One region of the Lottiidibacillus patelloidae genome, then DNA from elsewhere that is predicted to be linked to it. Evidence: a T-box and tRNA genes for the amino acid it is inferred to sense, from the RefSeq annotation. Region 1 holds a T-box; the other holds one or more tRNA genes.
What was found. The T-box of region 1 lies ahead of pheS (phenylalanine--tRNA ligase subunit alpha). A T-box ahead of a tRNA ligase gene usually reads a tRNA of that ligase, here a tRNA-Phe.

Region 1 (11,284 bases):
TGCCTACTTAATCGAAGAATACAAAGGTGCATTCCCTACATGGCTTGCTCCAGTACAAGTGAAAGTAATCCCAGTTTCAAATGATGTACATTTAGATTATGCGAAACATGTATTAGAAACATTGCAATCAAAAGGAATACGTGTTGAATTAGATGAGCGAGAAGAAAAGCTTGGCTATAAAATCCGTGAAGCGCAAATGCAAAAAATTCCTTACATGTTAGTACTAGGGGATCAAGAAAAAGATAGTAATGCAGTTAATGTGCGTAAGTATGGTGAGCAAAAATCAACTTCACATGCATTAGATGAATTCGTAGCATCTATTGTAGAAGAGGTAACAAAAATTAAATAAATGATTGAGAAAGAGGCTGGGACAAAACAAGGAGCCAGGCACCTCACGCTACAATCTTTTGTATACACAAGATTAATTAGTGCGTACATGTAGAGAGTGCAATGAGGAGCCAGGCACTTGTGCCCCCGCCTCTTTTATCTAGTGAAAAATATCTCTTGCAATACAACTGTTATTTATGTATTATTAATTGCGTGATAAAGATTAATAAAGCAAACCGTGCTTGACAGTTGGGTTTGACTTATGATATATTTCTTAGGTAATTAAATAGTTTGTATATTGAAAGTAGAAGCACCCGCTTCTCACCTCGTCAACGCATATTTGCAGTTGAGTGGTAGATGAACTAATCATTTAATAGTCAGATTAGGACTTTAGTGTGGGTGCAGTATGTACCGACGCTTTTTTTAATGCTTTGCTTTCGAAAACAACTATTTCTTTTATATCACTTGGAGGTGACTCAATATTAGTAAAGACATGAACGTAAATGAGGGAATTCGTGCTCGCGAAGTCCGACTCATTGATGTAAATGGTGAGCAGCTTGGAATTAAAACGAAGAACGAAGCTCTTGAAATTGCAGCAAATGCGAATTTAGATTTAGTTGCGGTAGCACCAAATGCTAAACCACCTGTATGCCGTATTATGGACTACGGAAAATTCCGTTTTGAACAGCAAAAGAAAGAAAAAGAAGCTCGTAAGAATCAAAAGATTATCAACTTAAAAGAAGTGCGATTAAGTCCTACGATTGAAGAGCATGACTTTAATACGAAGCTTCGTAATGCACGTAAATTCTTAAGCAAAGGTGACAAAGTGAAAGCGAGTATTCGTTTCCGCGGACGTGCCATTACTCACTCTAAAATTGGAAAAGACGTTCTAGAACGTCTTGCTAAAGAGTGTGAAGACCTCTCTACCATTGAAACGAAGCCTAAAATGGAAGGGCGCAGCATGTTCTTAATTTTAGCGCCAGTAAACGAAAAGTAATTGATCTAAGGAGGAACTATCCATGCCTAAAATGAAAACTCATCGTGGTTCAGCTAAGCGTTTTAAGAAAACAGGAAGCGGTAAATTAAAACGTTCTCATGCGTATACAAGTCATTTATTCGCAAACAAGTCTACGAAGGTTAAACGTAAATTACGTAAATCTGCAGTAGTTAGCTCTGGTGATTACAAGCGTATCCGTGAGCAATTAACAAACATGAAATAATTCAATCATAGAAGTACTAGGAGGGAAACTAAATGCCAAGAGTAAAAGGCGGTACTGTAGCTCGTTCACGTCGTAAAAAGGTATTAAAATTAGCTAAAGGTTATGTTGGTTCAAAACATAGATTATTTAGAACTGCTAAGCAACAAGTAATGAAAGGTTTAACTTACGCTTATCGCGATCGTCGTCAAAAGAAACGCGACTTCCGTAAGTTATGGATTGCTCGTATTAACGCAGCAGCTCGTATCAATGGTCTTTCTTACAGCCGTTTAATGCACGGTTTAAAGTTAGCTGAAATTAACATTAACCGTAAAATGCTTGCTGAATTAGCTGTAAATGACGAAAAAGCATTTGCTGATTTAGCTGCTAAAGCTAAAGAAAACTTAAAATAATTATTTTGACCATCCTATTGCAGGGTGGTTTTTTGTTTTTTTGGAAATCATTTTGTTATAATAAATGCATCTAATATAAAGGGGAAAAGCAATGCTTAATTTTACTGAATTATATGCGATGCAAAAGTCTTTAGATGAAAAAATTGAAAAACAACACGGTTTAGAAAATAAAAAGTTAATTCAAGAGAGGATTTTAGCTCTTTATGTCGAAATTGGAGAATTAGCGAATGAAACGAGATGTTTTAAATTTTGGAGCACTAAGCCAGCAAGTGATCGTGAGAAAATTTTAGAAGAATATGTTGATGGACTACACTTTATTTTATCATTAGGGTTAACTTTTTCTTATGAAGTAGAACAACTATCAGAACAACAACAGAGGAATGATGTTAGCCTTACATCCTTATTTAACACCCTTTATGAAACCCTTGCAAAGTTTGATAAAGAAAAAACGAAGAGCAATTACATAAATCTTTTTGAAAATTTCCTTATTATTGGACAAAAACTAACATTTTCCAACGAAGAAATAATAGGGGCATACATAGAGAAAAATAAAGTGAATATAGTACGTCAACGTACCGGATACTGATTAAAAATTGTTATCTCTAAAAGAAATCTGTATAATGGAAGTAATAGTCCGATTGGGAGGGTATTTTTAACAATGAGTAAACTAGATGCAACTTTACAAATGTTAAAGGAATTAACCGATGCAAAAGGGATTCCTGGAAATGAACGTGAGCCTAGAGAAGTAATGAAAAAATACATAGAACCATTTGCTGATGAAGTGGTTACAGATAACTTAGGAAGCTTAATTGCTAAAAAAGTTGGAGATGAGAATGGTCCGAAAATCATGGTAGCAGGTCACCTTGATGAAGTTGGATTTATGGTTACTCAAATCGACGATAAAGGATTTTTACGCTTCCAAACGGTTGGTGGTTGGTGGTCACAAGTAATGCTGGCGCAACGAGTGACAGTGATGACGAAAAAAGGTGATATAACTGGTATTATCGGTTCAAAACCACCTCATATCCTTCCTCCTGAAGCGAGAAAGAAACCAGTAGATATTAAAGATATGTTCATTGATATCGGTGCTTCAAGTCGTGAAGAAGCAATGGAATTTGGTGTTAAACCAGGGGATTCTGTTGTTCCTTACTTTGAATTCACAGTAATGAATAATGACAAAATGCTCCTTGCTAAAGCTTGGGATAACCGTATCGGTTGTGCAATTGCAATCGATGTGTTACGTCAATTAGAAGGTGAAAAGCATCCTAATATCGTTTACGGTGTAGGAACTGTTCAAGAAGAAGTTGGTTTACGTGGTGCTAAAACTGCTACGAACTTTATTAAACCAGATATTGGATTTGCAGTAGATGTAGGTATTGCTGGTGATACACCAGGAGTGTCAAGCAAAGATGCAGCTAGTAAAATGGGGGAAGGTCCGCAAATTATTCTTTATGATGCTTCAATGGTTTCTCATAAAGGACTACGCGACTTCGTAACAGATGTTGCTGATGAAAAGGGAATCCCTTACCAATTTGATTCAATTGCAGCTGGTGGAACAGATTCTGGGGCAATCCATATTACAGCGAATGGTGTACCGGCTCTTTCTATTACTGTAGCATCACGCTACATTCATTCAAATGCAGCGATGATTCACCGTGACGATTTCGAAAATGCAGTTAAATTAATTGTAGAAGTAATTAAACGATTAGATGCTGATACAGTAAAAGAAATTACTTTTAACTAAGAAAAGTGAACTAGACAATAAATAGAACAAAGCCAGCGGATCTCCCGCTGGCTTTGGTTTTTCTAATAGTATTGCTTATTTAAGTCCTTGCTCAAGTGTTTCCAATAACTCTTGTTGCGTACTTTGATCAGAATTTTGCCATATTACTTCAAATAAAACACCAAGACCTGGAAGCATCTTTTCCTCTTTACTTTGAATTGCATCAACAATTGTGTCTTTTAGCTGGTCTTGAGAATTGCCAGTAACATTTGTTATAATAGCATTTCTTAAATTTAAGTTCATCACCATCACCTCTTTATAGTCATAGTAAAACCTATTTGGTAGTTTTCTCTAAAGAGTGAAAAAATATGTATCAATGAGAAAGAAGGAAAAATAATGATGAAGATGATCGATTCACTTCAAAACCCTTCCGTTAAAAAGTGGAAGAAGTTACATACGAAAAAAGAGCGTGAAAAAACAAATACGTTTTTAGTAGAAGGTTTTCACCTTGTTGAAGAAGCGTTAAAAAGTGATGTGGAAATTACGACAATCATTGTCGACCAGGATGCAAACTTACCACGTGCACTAGATTTCTCTAATGTGTCAATGACATATGTTTCAAATCAAGTAATGAGAGCAATTAGTGAAACAGAAACACCTCAAGGTATTATCGCTGTTTGTAAAAAGCAAGAAACAAAAGATATCTCAAGTGGTCGTGGGCAAAAATGGTTATTACTTGATCGCATTCAAGATCCAGGTAATGTTGGCACAATGATTCGCACTGCAGATGCGGCTGGATTAGATGGTGTTTTATTAAGCCCTGGTTGTGCAGATATTTATAACGCAAAAACAATTCGCGCGACACAAGGCTCACTTTTTCACATTCCAGTAGTTACAGCTGAACTTACGACTTGGTTAAATACGTTCAAGGAAGATAGTGTCCCAGTATACGGTACAGCACTTGAAGGTGGAGTTCCTTATCAAGAAATGGATAGCAATCCAGAACGAGGCTTTGCTTTAATTGTAGGTAATGAAGGTAGCGGAGTTGACGCTTCTTTACTTTCGCAAACAGATAAAAACTTATATGTACCAATCTATGGTAAGGCTGAATCATTAAATGTATCTCTTGCTGCAGGAATTTTATTATATTATTTACGAGGATAGTTGCACATTCTAAAGAGTTTTGCGTATAATAGAGGAAATTAATTCTATATGGAAAAGCTATGAAAGAGAGTAGTAAATTACCGCTCACCATCAAGGGAGAGAATGCCAAAGACTGAAAGCATTCTTATGGATGATGTAGTTGAATTCACTCTGGAGCTGTCACTTGGACGTTGCTAATTACAACTAAAGGTGAACCGGTTTCATTACCGTTATAAAACTTGAGTGAGCGATATTGTATATTTTTATATCGTTAATTAGGGTGGTACCACGGAATCTTCGTCCCTTTGCGGGAGTGAGGATTTTTTTTATTTTACACGTTTAAATAGTATAACTTTTTAGCACTGAAGATTTACGAAGATGCAAAAAAGTTTACGTACTAAGTGTAAGTGCAACTATGCCTCTGCCTACACAAAAGGCTTGGCAATCGGCAAGTTTACTTTACAAAGATTTTTGGAGGGAAAAAAATGAAAGAACGCCTGGAACAATTAAAGCTTGAAGCAATTGAAAAGGTTGAAGCAGCTGCAAATCTAAAGGAATTACAAGATATTAAAGTTGCCTATTTAGGAAAAAAAGGTCCAATTACAGAAGTAATGCGTGGCATGGGAAAATTATCTGCTGAAGAACGCCCTGTCGTTGGTCAAATTGTAAACGTTGTCCGTGCTGAAATTACAGCGAAGCTAGATGAAATGGTCGCTAAATTTGAGCAGGCAGAAGTCGAAGCAAAACTTCGCGAAGAAACAATTGATGTCACGCTTCCAGGACGTAAAGTAAACACTGGAAACCATCATCCATTAACAGCTGTCGTTGAGGAAATTGAAGACTTGTTTTTAGGAATGGGCTTTACGATTGCTGAAGGTCCTGAAGTAGAACAAGATTACTATAACTTCGAAGCGTTAAATTTACCAAAAGGACATCCAGCACGAGACATGCAAGACTCTTTCTATATTACTGAGGACATTTTACTTCGTACGCATACATCACCAGTACAAGCACGTACGATGGGTAAGCATGAAGGCAAAGGTCCTGTGAAAATTATTTGCCCTGGTAGTGTATACCGTCGCGATAGTGATGATGCAACACACTCACACCAATTCATGCAAATTGAAGGACTACTTGTTGATGAAAATGTTCGCATGAGTGACTTAAAAGGAATTTTAGAAACATTTGCGAAAAAAATGTTCGGAGAAGAGCGTGACATTCGTCTTCGTCCTAGCTTCTTCCCATTCACAGAGCCATCTGTCGAAGTTGATATTTCATGTATGATGTGCGGTGGATCTGGCTGTAATGTTTGTAAAAAAACTGGCTGGATTGAAATTTTAGGAGCTGGAATGGTACATCCGAATGTACTTGAAATGGCTGGTTTCGATTCGAAAAAGTATACTGGATTCGCTTTCGGAATGGGTGCTGAACGTATTGCGATGCTGAAATACGGTGTAGATGACATTCGTCATTTCTATACGAATGATACTAGATTTTTAAAACAATTCGGACGAGTGTAGAAAGGGAGAGTTCAATGTTTGTTTCTTATAATTGGTTAAAAGAATATGTTGATATAAATGATATTTCTGCAGAAAAATTAGCAGACTTAATTACGAAAAGTGGTATTGAAGTTGAAGGTGTCGAAACGTTAAACAAAGGCATTTCTGGCGTTGTCGTTGGTCATGTTGTGGAATGTGGGCAACATCCGAATGCCGATAAACTTCGTGTAACGAAAGTCGATATCGGAGAAGAAGAATTAGTACAAATCGTTTGTGGTGCACCAAATGTAGCACAAGGACAAACGGTTGCTGTTGCAAAAGTCGGCGCAGTCTTACCAGGAAATTTCAAAATTAAAAAAGCAAAACTTCGCGGTGAAGCATCACACGGAATGATTTGTTCGTTATCAGAGCTTGGAATTGATAGCAAGTTAGTTGCAAAAACATATAGCGAAGGAATTTTCGTCTTTCCTACAGCAGTAACACCTGGGCAAGATGCTTTAGAATACTTAAACTTACATGATCATGTCTTAGAACTTGGTTTAACACCAAACCGTGCTGACTGCTTAAGTATGTTAGGTGTCGCTTATGAAGTTGCAGCAATTTTAGGAAAAGACGTGAAAACGCCTCAGCCAGAAATAACAGAAGCAGCTGAAAAAACGAGCGATTACATTTCTGTATCGATTGATGCAAAAAAAGAAAATCCATACTACGCTGCAAGAATTGTTAAAGACGTAAAAGTTGGTCCATCACCTTTATGGATGCAAACGCGCTTAATGGCAGCTGGGATTCGCCCGATCAGCAATATTGTTGATATTACAAACTACATGTTATTAGAATATGGCACGCCTCTACACGGATTCGATTATGACCGTATCGGTTCTAAAGAAATAGTTGTCCGCCTTGCTAAGCAAGATGAAGAAATTGTAACACTTGATGATGCAACTCGTAAGTTAAACGACCACCACCTAGTAATTACGAACGGTAAAGAGCCAATTGCCGTTGCTGGTGTGATGGGTGGAGCAACTTCTGAAGTGCAAGATGACACGACAACGGTATTAATTGAAGCAGCATACTTTGATGCTCAAACAGTTCGTCAAGCATCAAAAGATTTAGGCTTGCGCAGTGAAGCTAGTAGCCGTTTTGAAAAAGGAATTGATCCAAAACGTGTCAAAGCAGCATGTGACCGCGCGGCAGCATTAATGGCAGAACTTGCTGGTGGAACAGTTTTGGAAGGTGTAGTTGAAGCTGGCGAAGTTAACACGGAAGCGACTACAGTTTCTGTCACGGCAGATCGCATTAACGCTGTTTTAGGAACATCATTAACTAGTGATGAAGTTGGCGCGATTTTCACTCGCCTTCAATTTGCTTACAAAGAAGAAGCAGGTAACTTTACAGTAGAAGTACCGACAAGACGTTGGGACATTACAATTTCTGAAGATTTAATTGAAGAAGTTGCACGTCTATTCGGTTATGACGAAATTCCAACAACATTACCGGTAGGAGCTTCTACTCCAGGAACGTTAACAGAATATCAATATAAGCGTAGAATGATGCGTCGCTTTATGGAAGGTGCAGGAATGTACCAAGCGAAAACATATGCATTAACTAGCTCAGAAAAGTCATTACAATACGCATTTAACAATGAAGGACTTTACCCTGTTACATTAAAAATGCCAATGAGTGAAGAACGTAGTCAATTACGTACGAGCTTAATCCCGCATCTTTTAGAGGTTGTTCATTATAACCAAAGTCGCCAAATGGAAGATGTTGCTATTTATGAGATTGGCAAAGTGTTCTTAACGAAAGAAGAAAACCTTGAAAACTTACCAGAAGAAAAAGAGCGCTTAGCAGGTGCAATCTCTGGGAACTGGCATGAAAACAAGTGGCAAGGGGAAAAGAAAGCAGCAGACTTCTTCGTTGCTAAGGGACTATTAGAAGGGTTGTTCGCTAAGCTAGGAATTGATGCGGATACTGTAACATTTAAACAAGATGAGCGTGAAGGATTACATCCTGGTCGTACAGCTTCTATCTATATCAACGACACATTCATCGGATGTATTGGTCAAGTACACCCGACAGAAGAAAAAGCTTATGAAATTAGTGAAACATATGTATTTGAATTAGATGTTGATGCTTTAATATCAATTAACGTAGAAGCACTAGCTTATGATAAATTACCACGCTACCCTTCAATGACGAGAGATATCGCTTTAGTTGTTGAGGAAACAGTTCAAGCTGGAACGCTTCAGTCTGTTATAAAAGAAGCAGGCGGAGAACTTCTGAAAGATGTTCACTTATTTGATGTATACCAAGGAGAGCATATGGAAGCTGGTAAAAAGTCACTAGCATTCTCCCTTCGCTATTACAATGATGAACAGACGTTAACAGAGGAAGAAGTAACAAAAGCACACCAAATAGTTCTTGATGCTTTAGCAGAAAAAGCAGGAGCAACTTTAAGAGGATAATTTTATTAAATGATCCCAAAGTGTACCCTTTAAAGTAGACGATAAAACGTTTACTTGGAGGGTACATTTTTTCTGTAAAAAAACTTTAATTCAATACACAAATGACCTGTATTTTTTCCAAGATCGACTCCATCATAAGTCCTAAACAATAGCTTTTGTGAAATGAATTTACTACATTTAAGACAACAAACTCATCAGCATGAACTTAAACGGCTAAGAATATTTCTACGTGTACAACTTGCAGGGGGAAGTAGTAAGTTTAAGAAAAAATATATTGTGGTATAATAAAACTATCAAACTATTATCAAAAAGGGGCGCTTCTAATGGAAAATAATGAAATATTAAAAGCTATTTTAGACCGATTTGATAAAGTCGATATGAAATTTGATAATTTTGATAAGAAAATGGATCAACTCGATAAGAAATTCGAACATAGGTTTAATGAAGTTGATAAGAGGTTTAATGAAGTTAATAAGAGGTTTAATGAAGTTAATAAGAGGTTTAATGAAGTTGATAAGAGGTTTAATGAAGTTGATAAGAAGTTTACTGTAGTAGATAAGAAATTTAATGTAGTTGATAAGAAGTTAGAAGAAGTTATACACCGACTTAATAATATAGAAAAAAACCAGCAAGAAGATATTAAAGCAACTCTTAACTTAATTAATAAAAAAGTTGATAGTTTAACATATGATATTGATTATTTAAGTGAGAAAACAGGAAAGCATGATACAAAAATTAATAGTCTTGAAAAAAGAATCCAGTCATAAAAAAATGGCTGGATCCTTTTAATTTTTATATCTTCTCAGCAATTTTCTTCGCTTTCTCTGTATTCGCAAAGTGATGTTTTGTAAATGTCCACAATGCTTCCGCACCTTGCTGCTTAATTAACTTCGCCGCAGCGTTATCAACATGGCTTCCTGCACCTTTTGGAATCGTAAATCCTGCTTTTGTACTTAATTCATCCATTTCCTTTAAAAAAGCGTATCGTGCAATGATGGAGGAAGAGGCAACAGATAAGTGAATGCCTTCAGCTTTTGTCGCAAGGTAAACATTTTCCTTCATTACACTTTTCTCTGCTTTTAAATAGTTAAAATACACTCCCGGTTCGGCAAACTGATCAATTAATATGCCATCGAGCTTTTGTCCTTCAATCTTTCGTAACAAGTGATTAATAGCCTGATTATGAAGAAGAGCTTTCATTTTCCCTTGCGAATAGCCTTTCTTTTGCAATTCATTGTACTTAGGGTTATGTAATGTTAATAAACTATAAGGGATTGTCTTAATTAATATTTTTGCTATTTCAATAATTTGCGGATCAGTTAAATTTTTTGAGTCTTTTACTCCTAGTGCTTGGAGAGTCGGAATGTGATCAGAACTTACATAGCTTGCAACAACTGTGATTGGTCCGAAATAATCACCAGTCCCAACTTCATCAGAGCCGATAATTGACATTGTGCCAATATTTTTAGGTGGCGCAAAGTTATGTACTTTTTTAGTTGATACTTTCTTTTTATCTTTTGGATTGCTAATTCCCCATATCCCAGACTCGCTTTCAGCTTCTTTTCCTTGAAATAGTACTTTTCCAGATTTATAGGCAGTGATCGAACATCCATCAACTTTTGCTGCAAAGACAGCCCCTTGTGGAGTTTTGCCTGTTAAGTATGGTTTATAATGGTCTTTCATTTTTTCAATTGTGATTGCATTTACTGTAATTACGGAGTTCGCCATTGTTCGTCTCCCATCATGAAATATGAATTATTTCTTTCTAGTATAACGAATTTTTCCAAGATGAGGAATTCCTCATCTTTTCAATAGACAACTATTCATGTTAAAATTAAAAAGAGTATATACGCTATGTAGGGGGAGGGATAGCATTAATGGATAGTAAAGACGAAAAAAAGCGTACCGTCGTTGATATATACGGTCATCAATATACAATTGTTGGCAGTGAAAATAGCTATCACGTTAAGGCGGTTGCAGAGCTAGTCGATTCAAAAATGCGTTCCATCCAAACGAAAAACACCTACATAGATACGAAGACATTAGCTGTCTTAACAGCGGTAAACATCGCAAATGATTATCTGAAACTAAAAGATGAATATGAGCGACTTCAACAGAAAAATAGTGAAAAGGAAAGAGAAAACTATGCTTGATTTAATTTTATTTATTACCTTAATTGCAGGATTTTTTATTGGGTTACGTAGAGGACTAATTTTACAAGTTGTTCATTTAACAGGTTTTATTATTGCATTTATCGTCGCTTATTTTAATTACGAGAGTTTAGCAGGGAAAATAGATTTACTTGTACCTTATCCACAGTTTTCAACAACTGGCCAAATTAGTATGTTACTAGAATCATTTAATTTAGAAGAAGTTTATTATAATGGTATTGCTTTTGCTGGGTTATTTTTCGGTACAAAAATCGTCTTGCAAATCATAGCTTCCATGCTAGACTTTTTAGCAGATTTACCACTGTTAAACCAAGTTAATCGCTCTTTAGGTGGCGTACTTGGATTTG
Region 2 (11,284 bases), on a different contig from region 1:
TAGTTTTGAAGGAACGATGTTCCTTTTAACTGCAAGAAAATACCATTGTTTTAGCATTAAGTTGCATGGTATAATTTATCTTGTCGTTAAAACTTGTCTGGTAATGATGGCGAAGAGGCCACACCCGTTCCCATACCGAACACGGAAGTTAAGCTCTTCAGCGCCGATGGTAGTTGGGGGCTGTCCCCCTGTGAGAGTAGGACGTTGCCAGGCTTTTTAAATGCCGGTGTAGCTCAGTTGGTAGAGCAACTGACTTGTAATCAGTAGGTCGGGGGTTCAAGTCCTCTTGCCGGCACCACTATTTTTGAGAGCCATTAGCTCAGTTGGTAGAGCATCTGACTTTTAATCAGAGGGTCGAAGGTTCGAGTCCTTCATGGCTCACCATTTATTTACTAATAATTATGCGGGTGTGGCGGAATTGGCAGACGCGCTAGACTTAGGATCTAGTGCCGTATGGCGTGGGGGTTCAAGTCCCTCCACCCGCACCATATAAATAGATAGAAAAAATGCGCCCGTAGCTCAATTGGATAGAGCGTTTGACTACGGATCAAAAGGTTAGGGGTTCGACTCCTCTCGGGCGCGCCATTTCTACGGGAAGTGGCTCAGCTTGGTAGAGCACCTGGTTTGGGACCAGGGGGTCGCAGGTTCAAATCCTGTCTTCCCGACCATTAAATCTATTAATTATTTGGGGCCTTAGCTCAGCTGGGAGAGCGCCTGCCTTGCACGCAGGAGGTCAGCGGTTCGATCCCGCTAGGCTCCACCATTTAAATTGAATAATCTAGTAGTAATTATATTATGGCGGTGTAGCTCAGCTGGCTAGAGCGTACGGTTCATACCCGTGAGGTCGTGGGTTCGACTCCCTCCGCCGCTACCATAATATTTCGGAGGAATACCCAAGTCTGGCTGAAGGGATCGGTCTTGAAAACCGACAGGGGTGTCAAAACCCGCGGGGGTTCGAATCCCTCTTCCTCCTCCATAAATGGTCCCGTGGTGTAGCGGTTAACATGCCTGCCTGTCACGCAGGAGATCGCCGGTTCGATCCCGGTCGGGACCGCCATTTTTATTAAACATTGATTAGGCTCGGTAGCTCAGTCGGTAGAGCAGAGGACTGAAAATCCTCGTGTCGGCGGTTCGATTCCGTCCCGAGCCACCATTTTTCACTAAACTAACTTAATATTCGGAGGGGTAGCGAAGTGGCTAAACGCGGCGGACTGTAAATCCGCTCCCTACGGGTTCGGCAGTTCGAATCTGCCCCCCTCCACCATTTGCGGGTGTAGTTTAATGGCAAAACCTCAGCCTTCCAAGCTGATGTTGTGAGTTCGATTCTCATCACCCGCTCCAATAATGGGCCTGTAGCTCAGCTGGTTAGAGCGCACGCCTGATAAGCGTGAGGTCGGTGGTTCGAGTCCACTCAGGCCCATCCATTTTTGGGGAAGTACTCAAGAGGCTGAAGAGGCGCCCCTGCTAAGGGTGTAGGTCGCGCGAGCGGCGCGAGGGTTCAAATCCCTCCTTCTCCGCCAGTCGCACACAATTTTATTAAGGCCCGTTGGTCAAGCGGTTAAGACACCGCCCTTTCACGGCGGTAACACGGGTTCGAATCCCGTACGGGTCATCAAGATAAAAACTCATCTGATAGATGAGTTTTTTTGTATTAAGAACGTAATTCTCACCCAAGGGTTCCCCTGCATAGTAAGTGAAGCTTAATCCAGAGAAGAGCAGGACTAGCTTCGCGTCGGAATCCCGTACGGGTCATCAAGATAAAAACTCATCTGATAGATGAGTTTTTTTATTTACTGAGATTTTTAGCATTAGAAAATTACTATAACGAGGATGGAGATAACTTTGACTGAGCATGTTCAATCATTACAACAGCATATTGAATTAGGAGATGGATTGAGGCTAGTTTTTAAAGAACCAAATGAATACTTTAAATATTATTCGATTTATTATGGACAAAAATATGCAGATTACTATTTTCGAAGGTCCTCGGAGACATCATTGGAAATAGTATCTATTTTTAATTGCGGATATTTAATCATAAAAGATGAAAACGTTGTTGGCGGTGTATTCCTAAAACCTAATTTTATGTCAGATTTATTTGTTGTTCCTCCTTATGACGATTATGAAGGATTAGTCGACAAGCTTTTAGAGCATTTAAAAAAGGTATCGAAAACAGAAGAGAAGATTTATCTGAGAGAAATTGTAGAAGAACACGTTGCAATGTATAAACAAAAAGGATGCCAAGTTCATGAAGTTAATTATTGGATGATACGTCCAACACAATCAATGAAGGCAATGCTTCCTGAAGGATATATTTCAAGATCTATTTCAATGGAAGACATAAATGATATAGCATATTTAATTATGAAATCCTATAAAGCAAATCCAGTTTATAAACAAATTGCATCAAAAGAAGATTATATTCTACATGTTACGGAATTCATAGAAAAGCATAAAGACAATAAAATCATGGATGAGTGTTCAAGAGTTATTGTTGATAATAGCAATAATAAGATTGTTGGTGTCTGCTTACACATGGAATTTGAAGATTATCCTTTAATTATGAGTTTAGTAGTAGACCCTGAACATCAAAATAAAGGTCTTGGACGATTTTTGTTAACCCACTCTATAAACATATCGAGTAAAGAGTACCCAGCTACCCGTTTAGCTGTAATAAAAGATAATTCAGCAATAGAACTTTATGAAAACCTTGGATTTATTAGAAACAAATCTCTAACTGATATGCATTTAGAATAAAGGTATTTTTACAATAACTCTAGAATAAATAAGTAATACTACTAGTACCTTTGTATTATAAGAAAGGGTTGAGAAAAATGGGTCTATCTATTAGAGAAGTTACTAAAAAGTTTGCAGGTGCGACTGCAGTTGATAACCTTTCATTAGAGATACCAAAAGGGGAATTATTTGGTTTATTAGGTGGGAACGGTGCTGGCAAAACGACGACATTTCGGATGGCACTAGGGTTACTTTCACCAACTGATGGTGAAGTGCTATGGGGTGGTCAGAAACTAGATTATAAAACTAGTCATCTCGTAGGTTATTTACCTGAAGAAAGAGGTTTATACCCTAATATTAAAGTGAAGGATCAATTACTCTATTTAGGGCGCTTAAAAGGGATGAAGAAAAAAGAGTGTATTGCACAAATTGAATTTTGGCTTGATTTTTTTAAAGTTCCCGAATACGCAAATAAGAAAGTGGAAGAACTATCAAAGGGAAATCAACAAAAGATACAGTTTATAGCAGCAGTACAACATAAGCCTGAACTAATCATTTTAGATGAACCTTTTAGTGGGTTGGATCCGGTAAATGTAGAACTTTTAAAGAAAGCAGTTTATTTCTTAAAAGATCAAGGAGCAACTATTGTCTTTTCTAGTCATCGGATGGAGCACGTAGAGGAATTATGTGAAAACCTATGTATTCTAAAGAAGGGTAAATCCGTTGTTACCGGTTCATTAAAGGAAGTAAAAAGGTCATACGGGTTGAAAAAGGTCATCATCCAAGCCGACTTTCCTCTTGATGAATTAATCAATATTGAAGGTGTAGAAAGAATGGAAAAGAGAGCTCATGAAGTGGAGCTAAGTATATCTAATGAGCAATTATCACAGACAATTTTTGAATATTTGCAAGGTAAAGGGTTTGTAAATAAGTTTGAATTAGCTGAACCATCTTTAAATGAGATTTTTATTGAAAAGGTGGGTGAAGGTCATGAATAAGTTTTTCATTGTTTTTTTACATACATACATTAATAAATTAAAATCGAAAGCTTTTATTATTACGAGTGTCATTTCGGTTGCACTAATCTTACTCGTTTCCAACATGGATGTCATTATCGCTAAGTTTGATAAGGAGGAAGTTATTTCCGTAATTGTCTTAGATGAGACGAAACAATTAAAGCCTCTACTAGAGCAGCATTTAAGTAATACGGATACCCATATAAATCTTATTTCATATGATGATAGTGAAAATAAAGCGACAGAGGAAGTAATCGAAGGTAACTACGATGGCTTGTTACATCTAAAGGTATCTAATGAAAATCTTCCAGTGGCAACCTTCAAAGCTAAAACAGTGACAGAGGCTAGTTGGATCAATGATATACAACGAGCACTTCAACAAGTCAAAATCATGCAAGCGACAGAGCAATTAGGACTGGACCCGGCAGAAGTAGCGAAAATATATGAACCTGTTCCGTTTGAAAAAATTGCTCTTGAAAAAGGTGCAAAAACAGAAGAAGAATTAGATGCGGCAAGAGGAATTGTCTACGTTCTATTATTTTTAATCTATTTTGCAGTCATCTTTTATGGAACGATGATTTCAACAGAGGTTGCTACAGAGAAATCTTCAAGAGTAATGGAAATATTGATTTCATCCGTATCACCTGTGACACAAATGTTTGGAAAGATAGTTGGAATTGCCGCATTAGGATTAACCCAGTTCACTTTAATATTATCGGCAGGATACATTGGAATGAAAAATCGGCCGCCGAAGGAAGATGGCGCGCCTAGCAATTTTATTGAATTTATTAGTTTTGATGAACTACCAGTAATAACAGTAATTTACGCACTGGTATTTTTCATGCTAGGATTTTTATTGTATGCTACGCTCTTAGCGGTTTTAGGTTCACTTGTAAATCGAGTCGAAGAAGCGAATCAAGTCGTTTCTCCTGTCATAATTTTAATGGTAGTCGGCTTTATGATTGCCATGTCAGGGCTTGGTAATCCGACTACGTCATTCATCCAAGTAACATCTTTTATCCCCTTCTTCTCGCCGATGATTATGTTTTTACGTGTTGGGATGCTAGATGTTCCAATTTTAGAAGTAATTCTATCCATTTCTATATTAATTGGTACGACGATAGCTCTTGCAATCATCGGTGCGAGAATTTATAGTGGTGGCGTATTAATGTATGGAAATGCAATGTCATTTAAGAATATAAAAAAAGCTTTTCAAATAACGAAAAAGTAAATATTGAAAAAGCAGATAAACCTCCCAGCTATTAAGTAGAGAGGTTTATCATTTTTTTTATGTCAGTTACAATCTTCTCCGGAATCTCCTCAGGAATTAAATGCCCTGCTTTTTCGTAAACAATTAGCTTACTATTCGGTAAGTCCTTGTGAAGTCTTTTGCCAACAGATAATGGCGTTACGCGGTCCTCCTTTCCCCATATTAGCAAAGTTTCTGTAGTAATTTGGTTTAACTCATTTGAGATTAAGTGATTTTCTAGTTTCCGATACATTACTAACAAGGCATCGAAAATTGCTTCATCTAAAAACGGTTCCACATAGCCTAGTTCTAACTCTTCATTCACTATTTTCTTATCATAAACAACATTCATTAAGTTTCCTCTTATACCTGATTCGGCTAATTTCCTCTTCATGTACCATTTAAAAAAAGGAATGTAAGAAGCTGCTAACATTTTTCGTGACGGACGAGTAATATAGCCAGATGAACAGAGCAAGACAAGTTTATTCACTAAATCCGGGTATGTTTTTGCTACATGCATGGCTATTTGCCCACCTAAAGAATGTCCGACAATATTGACCTTCGACAGCTTTTTCTTTGCACAAAAGGAAGCAACCAGTTTACTATAAGTCGAAAAAGAATAAAAGAAAGAACGCGATTTTTCACTTTTCCCAAACGGCGGTAAATCAATGGCATATACATGAAAATGTTCAGTTAACAACGGCATTAACTTCCTGAAGCTAAATATAGAAGATAAAAACCCATGGATTAAAATAATTGTTGGCTTTTCTCTTCCCTCCTCTACATAACTTTCATAATATACATTGATCGTATTAATCGTAATTGTATCCTTCATATAAGTTATTCTATATTCATTTTTCATAACGTTATTTTTTACGATTTTCATAGAAAAATTCATAACGGGCGCACCTCAGTAGCTAATTTCCCATATTTTTATTATGAGGATAACTTTTTAGAAGGAGGAGAGTATGCAATGAATGATGGCAGTAAATTTTTAATAGCCTTGGATGACGGCCATGGAATGGAAACGGCAGGAAAGAGAACGCCAGTATTTCCTGAAGGTGGCTTCATGAAGGAAAACGAATTTAACTCAAGAGTTGTAGAGATTTTAAATGAAGAATTAAAACGATGCGGATTTCGGACGTTATTAACGGCACCTACAGATAAAGATACGTCGCTTTATGACCGTGTAAAAAAAGCTAATGATGCGGATGTAGATTTATTTCTATCTGTCCATGCTAATGCTTTTAAAGGAGAATGGGGCGATTGGGGTGGAATTACAACGTTTGCTTATGTAGCTGACGAGACGTCAAAGAGATATGGTCAAATCATTCATAAGTGGTTAATGAAAGGCACAGAAATGAGAGACCGTGGTGTAAAAGATGGTAGTTGGTTATATATTGTCCGCAAAACGAAAAAAAGCATCCCAACGATATTAGTCGAATGCGGATTTATGGATAATTTAAGGGAAGCCAGACTTTTAATAACGGAAGCATATCGCAAAGAATGTGCTGTTGAACTAGCAAAAGCAATTTGTGAAATTTTCAATGTTGAATATGTAAAAGAAGAGAAATCATCAAAACTTTATAAAGTGCAAGTTGGTGCATTCCGTGTGAAAAATAATGCATTAAGACTTGCGAAGGAGCTGCGTGGTAAAGGATACGATACGTATATCGTTGAAGATGAAGTTGACGAGACTAAGTAATAAGCTCAGCACCTAATAGATTCTTCTATAGGTGCTATTTATTTTTACATAGGCAGTATACCAGGCCTGCCCACGAGAAAGAATAGTAGAAAAGGATTATGGAGGAATTTACGTGCATAGTGTTTATACCGTTCGCTATATATGCGAGGAGTATCCTAGTGGAAATCGCTATTACTATAAGCAAGAATTAATAACGCACGACTCATGGGATAATCCCGATTCTTTAGCGTGGTCACATCCAAGGCCAATATCTAAAAGAACATATTGTAAGCGAAAAAAAGGTGGATATCGAACCGAGCATCGGTTTGTGAATAAAGCTCCAGCTCAAATAATTCACTTTCCATTTCAATTACCTTAAAATAACTGTAAGGTTTAAAATAATAAATGATGGTAGTGGAGGGTGGCATATGCTGGCTTTTTATAATGGGGAGTTTATTGAAAGTACCGAAAAAATAGTATCATTAGAAGATCGAGGTTATCTTTTTGGTGATGGTGTATACGAAGTAGTACGGATATATAATGGAAAACCATTTATGTTGGAAGAACACCTTGAAAGATTAAAAAATAGTGCCGAAGCACTTCACATCCCAATGCCTTACAGTGATGAGGAATTTAAGCAGTATATTGCTGAAGGATTAAATCGTTTAAATGAAAGTAATGTTGATATATACATGCAAATCACAAGAGGCTCAGCCCCTAGAAACCATGTTTTCGATAAAGATATCCAACCAGTAACTGCTATGATTTTTCGAAAGTCAAAAAAAATAGCGGATGATATTAGAGAAAATGGTGGAAGTGTATTATTAAGAGAAGATCAAAGATGGGCAAATTGTTATATTAAATCATTAAACTTACTGCCTAATATACTAGCAAAGAATGAAGCCGCTGAAAAAGGATGTTATGAAGCTATTTTTTATAAAGATAACGTTGTAACCGAAGGATCTGCAAGCAATATTTTTGTTGTTAAGAATAATGAACTTTATACAACACCACTCCATAAAGGGATTTTACCTGGAATTACGAGGATTGCAGTTCTCAAAGTGGCTAAGGAATTAAACATAATAATACATGAAGAATTTTTCACACCACATTTTTTAAAAGAAGCGGATGAATGTTTTGTAACCAGTACAACGTCAGAAGTTCTTCCAATTACTATTGTTGAAGGCGAAAAGATTAGTAATGGTAAAGTCGGAGAACTGACAAAGAATATATATGAAGGATTTAAAGAATTAACGAAGAAATAAATGGAAGGCTGTACAACTCGTACAGTCTTTTTTTGTGCAAAAAAAAGACAAAGTCGCAAGCGACTTTGCCAAAATAAAAGGGGGGGATTACTTGAAAGCTAGTTATATCTTTTCCTGTTATTCTACTTTTAATACGTTGATTTATAAAAAAGTTATTATTTTTACTAAATTTCAATAAAAGCGCAATTTTTCAACAATTATATTGTTAAAATGAGTGTTGATATCTTTTATTTTAAAAAATGAAACAATATATTCCATTTCATCGTTACATAAATAAGAAAGTGAGAAAGAGAGGTAATTACTTATGCAGGAGTCAGATTTAATAAAAGCTGCGCAAGCTGGTGATATAGAAGCATTTCATCAGTTAATGAACCACTATTTACCAGTAGTTGAAAAGTTTGCTTACCAAATTGGTAATGAACTAAACGATATTGAGGATGTTACACAAGAAGTTTTTATTAGAGTTTACCGTTTTTTAAATCAATATTCAAAGGCGAAATTTACTACTTGGTTATACCAAATTACCCTTAATGTTACGAGAGATTTAAAGCGTAAAAATAAACGTAACAAAAATAAAGTGGAAAAAATGATGAACGAGAGAGTTGATTATTCCGAAGCACTAAATGACTCGCTGTTAGAGGATGAGGAAGCTCAGATGTTACACATTGCTATACAAAAGTTAAATGAAAAATATAAACTGCCATTAATTTTATATTACTTCCACGATAAAAAATATGATGAAATAGCTGATGTACTAAGTCTCAGACTCTCTACTGTAAAAACGAGATTAAAACGAGCAAAAGACAAACTAAAAGATATCTTAATGGACAACGAGGAGGTTATAAAAGATGTTCGAGGATAAGCGCCTAGAGAAGAAACTTCTCCATTTAAAACAAGAATACAACAATATAGATACAACAAGCGATTCAGAGAAAATTTTATACCATATTCTAAATGAAAGAGATCAACCGAAAAAAAAGCCAGTAAAGAAATATCCTTTTACGTATATTGCAAGTCTGGCAGCAGTTCTATTAATCGGAGTATTCGTTGGACTTTCTTCATTATTAGGTCAAGGCGGAAGTAAATCGAACGAAGTTAACGAATCTTTAGCATTAGATGCCTCACCAGAGAGTGCTGGAGAAGAATCTTATGATGGTCACTCTTCAGGAGGAACTAATGATGAGCAAGAGGAAAGTGATGGTGCTGACCAAGATAAAGGAATGAGTAAGGAAGAATTTATTAAAAAACAGGAAGAAGAGCAAACAAAGTATGAGGAAGAAAATAAAGCCTTCTATGAAGTTTTTCAAGATCAGCTCAATTCACTATATGATAAAGCAAGTAATTATCTAAGTATGCCTAAGGATAAACTTCATGATATATACTCTATGGATGTGGCAAAACAAATAATTGTTGAGAATTATCGTCATTCACAAGAGGAAAATAAATTCGAAATTACGAAGGAGAAACTAAATTCCTTTATTGGAAACACAAAATACATTTATGGCAATGATGTGTTTGGAAAAATGGAGTATGAGATACTAGATATTTACGATGCGTATAAAGATAGTGGCTATGACGATGAAGTATTAAGAGGGCTTGAGCCGTTTCAAGTGATGGCGTTATGGCTATATACTTCAGTTAATGGTGATGATGATATGCAATGGCATCTTTTGGTAAAAACAGGGAACCATCATTACCCATCAAGAGAAACATATTTAGAAGAATCTACGCCACCATCAGAAGAAATGAAGCAACAGCGGAGAGATTTTATAGAATCGATATACATGATGGAGCAAATTGTATTTACAGCTGAAAGTAATATTAGAGATAATGAAGAGACGGATACAGCTGATATAATTATGCATAGAAGCGAAAACTTTGCAGATCGTGAGAGTATGATTGGCTTCGCCTTAACTAAAAACGACAAAGGCATTTGGAAAGTAAACTTTATGCCAATGCAATAATTATTTGAAAGTCTAAAGTGATTGCTTCTAGCGATCATTTTAGACATTTTTTTTTGACATTAGCAATTTTATTTCATTAAATTCTTTAATTTGTTAATAATAAAAATGTGCCCAAAAAACCATGTTTTGCTATTAGAGTCTGACTGTGTTATAATTGATAACTGCGTGATAAAGATAAAATTCGGGAGTGTTACCATGTCTAAAATTGAAGTAGGATCTGTATTAGAAGGAAAAGTAACAGGTATCCAACCATATGGTGCTTTTGTTGCTTTAAACGAAGAAAAACAAGGCTTAGTTCATATTTCTGAAGTTGCTCATGGCTTCGTTAAAGATATTAATGAATATCTATCTGTTGGGCAAGAAGTACAAGTAAAAGTACTTTCTGTAGATGAAGAAAAAGGAAAAATTAGCTTATCAATCCGTGCTACACAAGAGGCTCCAGCTCAAGAAGCTCCAAAGCCACGTCGTGCACCTAAAGCTACTAAAACTTCTTCTTATTCAGCTGCATCTCAAACAGAAGCTGCTAGCGGTTTTAATACGCTAAAAGATAAGCTGCAAGATTGGATTGCACAATCAGACGATCGTCAATCTTTATTAAAGAAGTAATAGAAAAAACGTCCCGTTAAAGGACGTTTTTTTATTTTCCTAAAATTTATCTTATACCATCTGTTGCATGGCTTCTTTCGACTTCTTCTGATGGTTTAAATAATAAACCTAAGTTAATTAAACCAGCGATACCGACAAGTCCGTAGACGATGCGTGAAAGTGCAGCATCTTGACCGCCAAAGATCGCAGCTACTAAATCAAATTGAAAGAAACCAATTAATCCCCAGTTAATAGCACCTATAATTGTTAAAGCTAGAGCAAAACGTTGAATACCACTCATGATTGGGTCCCTCCTTAGAAGATTAATTTGCTCATTTCTATCTTTAGTAATTATTAAATGATTTATACAATTGAAATATTTTACCAAAGGGCAAAGTTTTGTCATAATAAATGAAAAAGCAAAGGGAAGTGACGACAATGAATTCATTTGAACAACATAATCCTACAAAATTAATTTTTGGAAAAGGTACATTAAGCAATTTATCGAAAGAAGTAGCACAGTACGGTAAAAAAATTTTACTCGTATATGGTGGAGGCAGTATTAAGCGAACAGGAATTTATGAAAATGTATTAAACGAGCTAAAAAAAATAAATGCAGAAGTACATGAATTAGCAGGAGTTGAACCAAACCCACGCTTATCTACAGTGGAAAAAGGTATTGCTATATGTAAAGAAAATGATATTGATTTTTTACTAGCTGTCGGTGGTGGAAGTGTTATTGATGCGACGAAAGCTATTGCGGTTGGAGCGAAGTTTGACGGAAA

Region 2: it has a tRNA-Phe gene. The T-box ahead of pheS (phenylalanine--tRNA ligase subunit alpha) is inferred to sense a tRNA for this amino acid. The anticodon was not compared.

Annotation. Positions count from the first base shown of each region.
Region 1 covers NZ_NPIA01000002.1:409,924-421,207, reverse strand. Annotated here, with positions in the region: gene thrS (threonine--tRNA ligase) at 1-349, shown strand, start outside; ribosomal protein L20 leader region at 624-757, shown strand; gene infC (translation initiation factor IF-3) at 821-1,324, shown strand; gene rpmI (50S ribosomal protein L35) at 1,347-1,547, shown strand; gene rplT (50S ribosomal protein L20) at 1,580-1,936, shown strand; gene CIB95_RS06145 (dUTP diphosphatase) at 2,028-2,522, shown strand; gene CIB95_RS06140 (M42 family metallopeptidase) at 2,595-3,680, shown strand; gene sspI (small acid-soluble spore protein SspI) at 3,756-3,962, opposite strand; gene CIB95_RS06130 (TrmH family RNA methyltransferase) at 4,059-4,823, shown strand; T-box leader at 4,874-5,110, shown strand; gene pheS (phenylalanine--tRNA ligase subunit alpha) at 5,288-6,322, shown strand; gene pheT (phenylalanine--tRNA ligase subunit beta) at 6,337-8,766, shown strand; gene CIB95_RS06115 (hypothetical protein) at 9,090-9,533, shown strand; gene rnhC (ribonuclease HIII) at 9,559-10,494, opposite strand; gene zapA (cell division protein ZapA) at 10,644-10,919, shown strand; gene CIB95_RS06100 (CvpA family protein) at 10,912-11,284, shown strand, end outside.
Region 2 covers NZ_NPIA01000008.1:142,508-153,791, reverse strand. Annotated here, with positions in the region: rRNA gene rrf (5S ribosomal RNA) at 97-213, shown strand; tRNA gene CIB95_RS14005 (tRNA-Thr) at 223-298, shown strand; tRNA gene CIB95_RS14000 (tRNA-Lys) at 309-384, shown strand; tRNA gene CIB95_RS13995 (tRNA-Leu) at 404-488, shown strand; tRNA gene CIB95_RS13990 (tRNA-Arg) at 509-585, shown strand; tRNA gene CIB95_RS13985 (tRNA-Pro) at 592-668, shown strand; tRNA gene CIB95_RS13980 (tRNA-Ala) at 688-763, shown strand; tRNA gene CIB95_RS13975 (tRNA-Met) at 798-874, shown strand; tRNA gene CIB95_RS13970 (tRNA-Ser) at 884-976, shown strand; tRNA gene CIB95_RS13965 (tRNA-Asp) at 982-1,057, shown strand; tRNA gene CIB95_RS13960 (tRNA-Phe) at 1,078-1,153, shown strand; tRNA gene CIB95_RS13955 (tRNA-Tyr) at 1,180-1,264, shown strand; tRNA gene CIB95_RS13950 (tRNA-Gly) at 1,268-1,341, shown strand; tRNA gene CIB95_RS13945 (tRNA-Ile) at 1,347-1,420, shown strand; tRNA gene CIB95_RS13940 (tRNA-Ser) at 1,430-1,520, shown strand; tRNA gene CIB95_RS13935 (tRNA-Glu) at 1,541-1,612, shown strand; gene CIB95_RS13930 (GNAT family N-acetyltransferase) at 1,843-2,757, shown strand; gene CIB95_RS13925 (ABC transporter ATP-binding protein) at 2,835-3,734, shown strand; gene CIB95_RS13920 (ABC transporter permease) at 3,727-4,983, shown strand; gene CIB95_RS13915 (alpha/beta fold hydrolase) at 5,015-5,899, opposite strand; gene CIB95_RS13910 (N-acetylmuramoyl-L-alanine amidase) at 5,975-6,706, shown strand; gene CIB95_RS13905 (hypothetical protein) at 6,819-7,064, shown strand; gene dat (D-amino-acid transaminase) at 7,114-7,950, shown strand; gene CIB95_RS13895 (RNA polymerase sigma factor) at 8,255-8,812, shown strand; gene CIB95_RS13890 (hypothetical protein) at 8,799-9,914, shown strand; gene yugI (S1 domain-containing post-transcriptional regulator GSP13) at 10,110-10,520, shown strand; gene CIB95_RS13880 (DUF378 domain-containing protein) at 10,567-10,800, opposite strand; gene CIB95_RS13875 (iron-containing alcohol dehydrogenase) at 10,938-11,284, shown strand, end outside.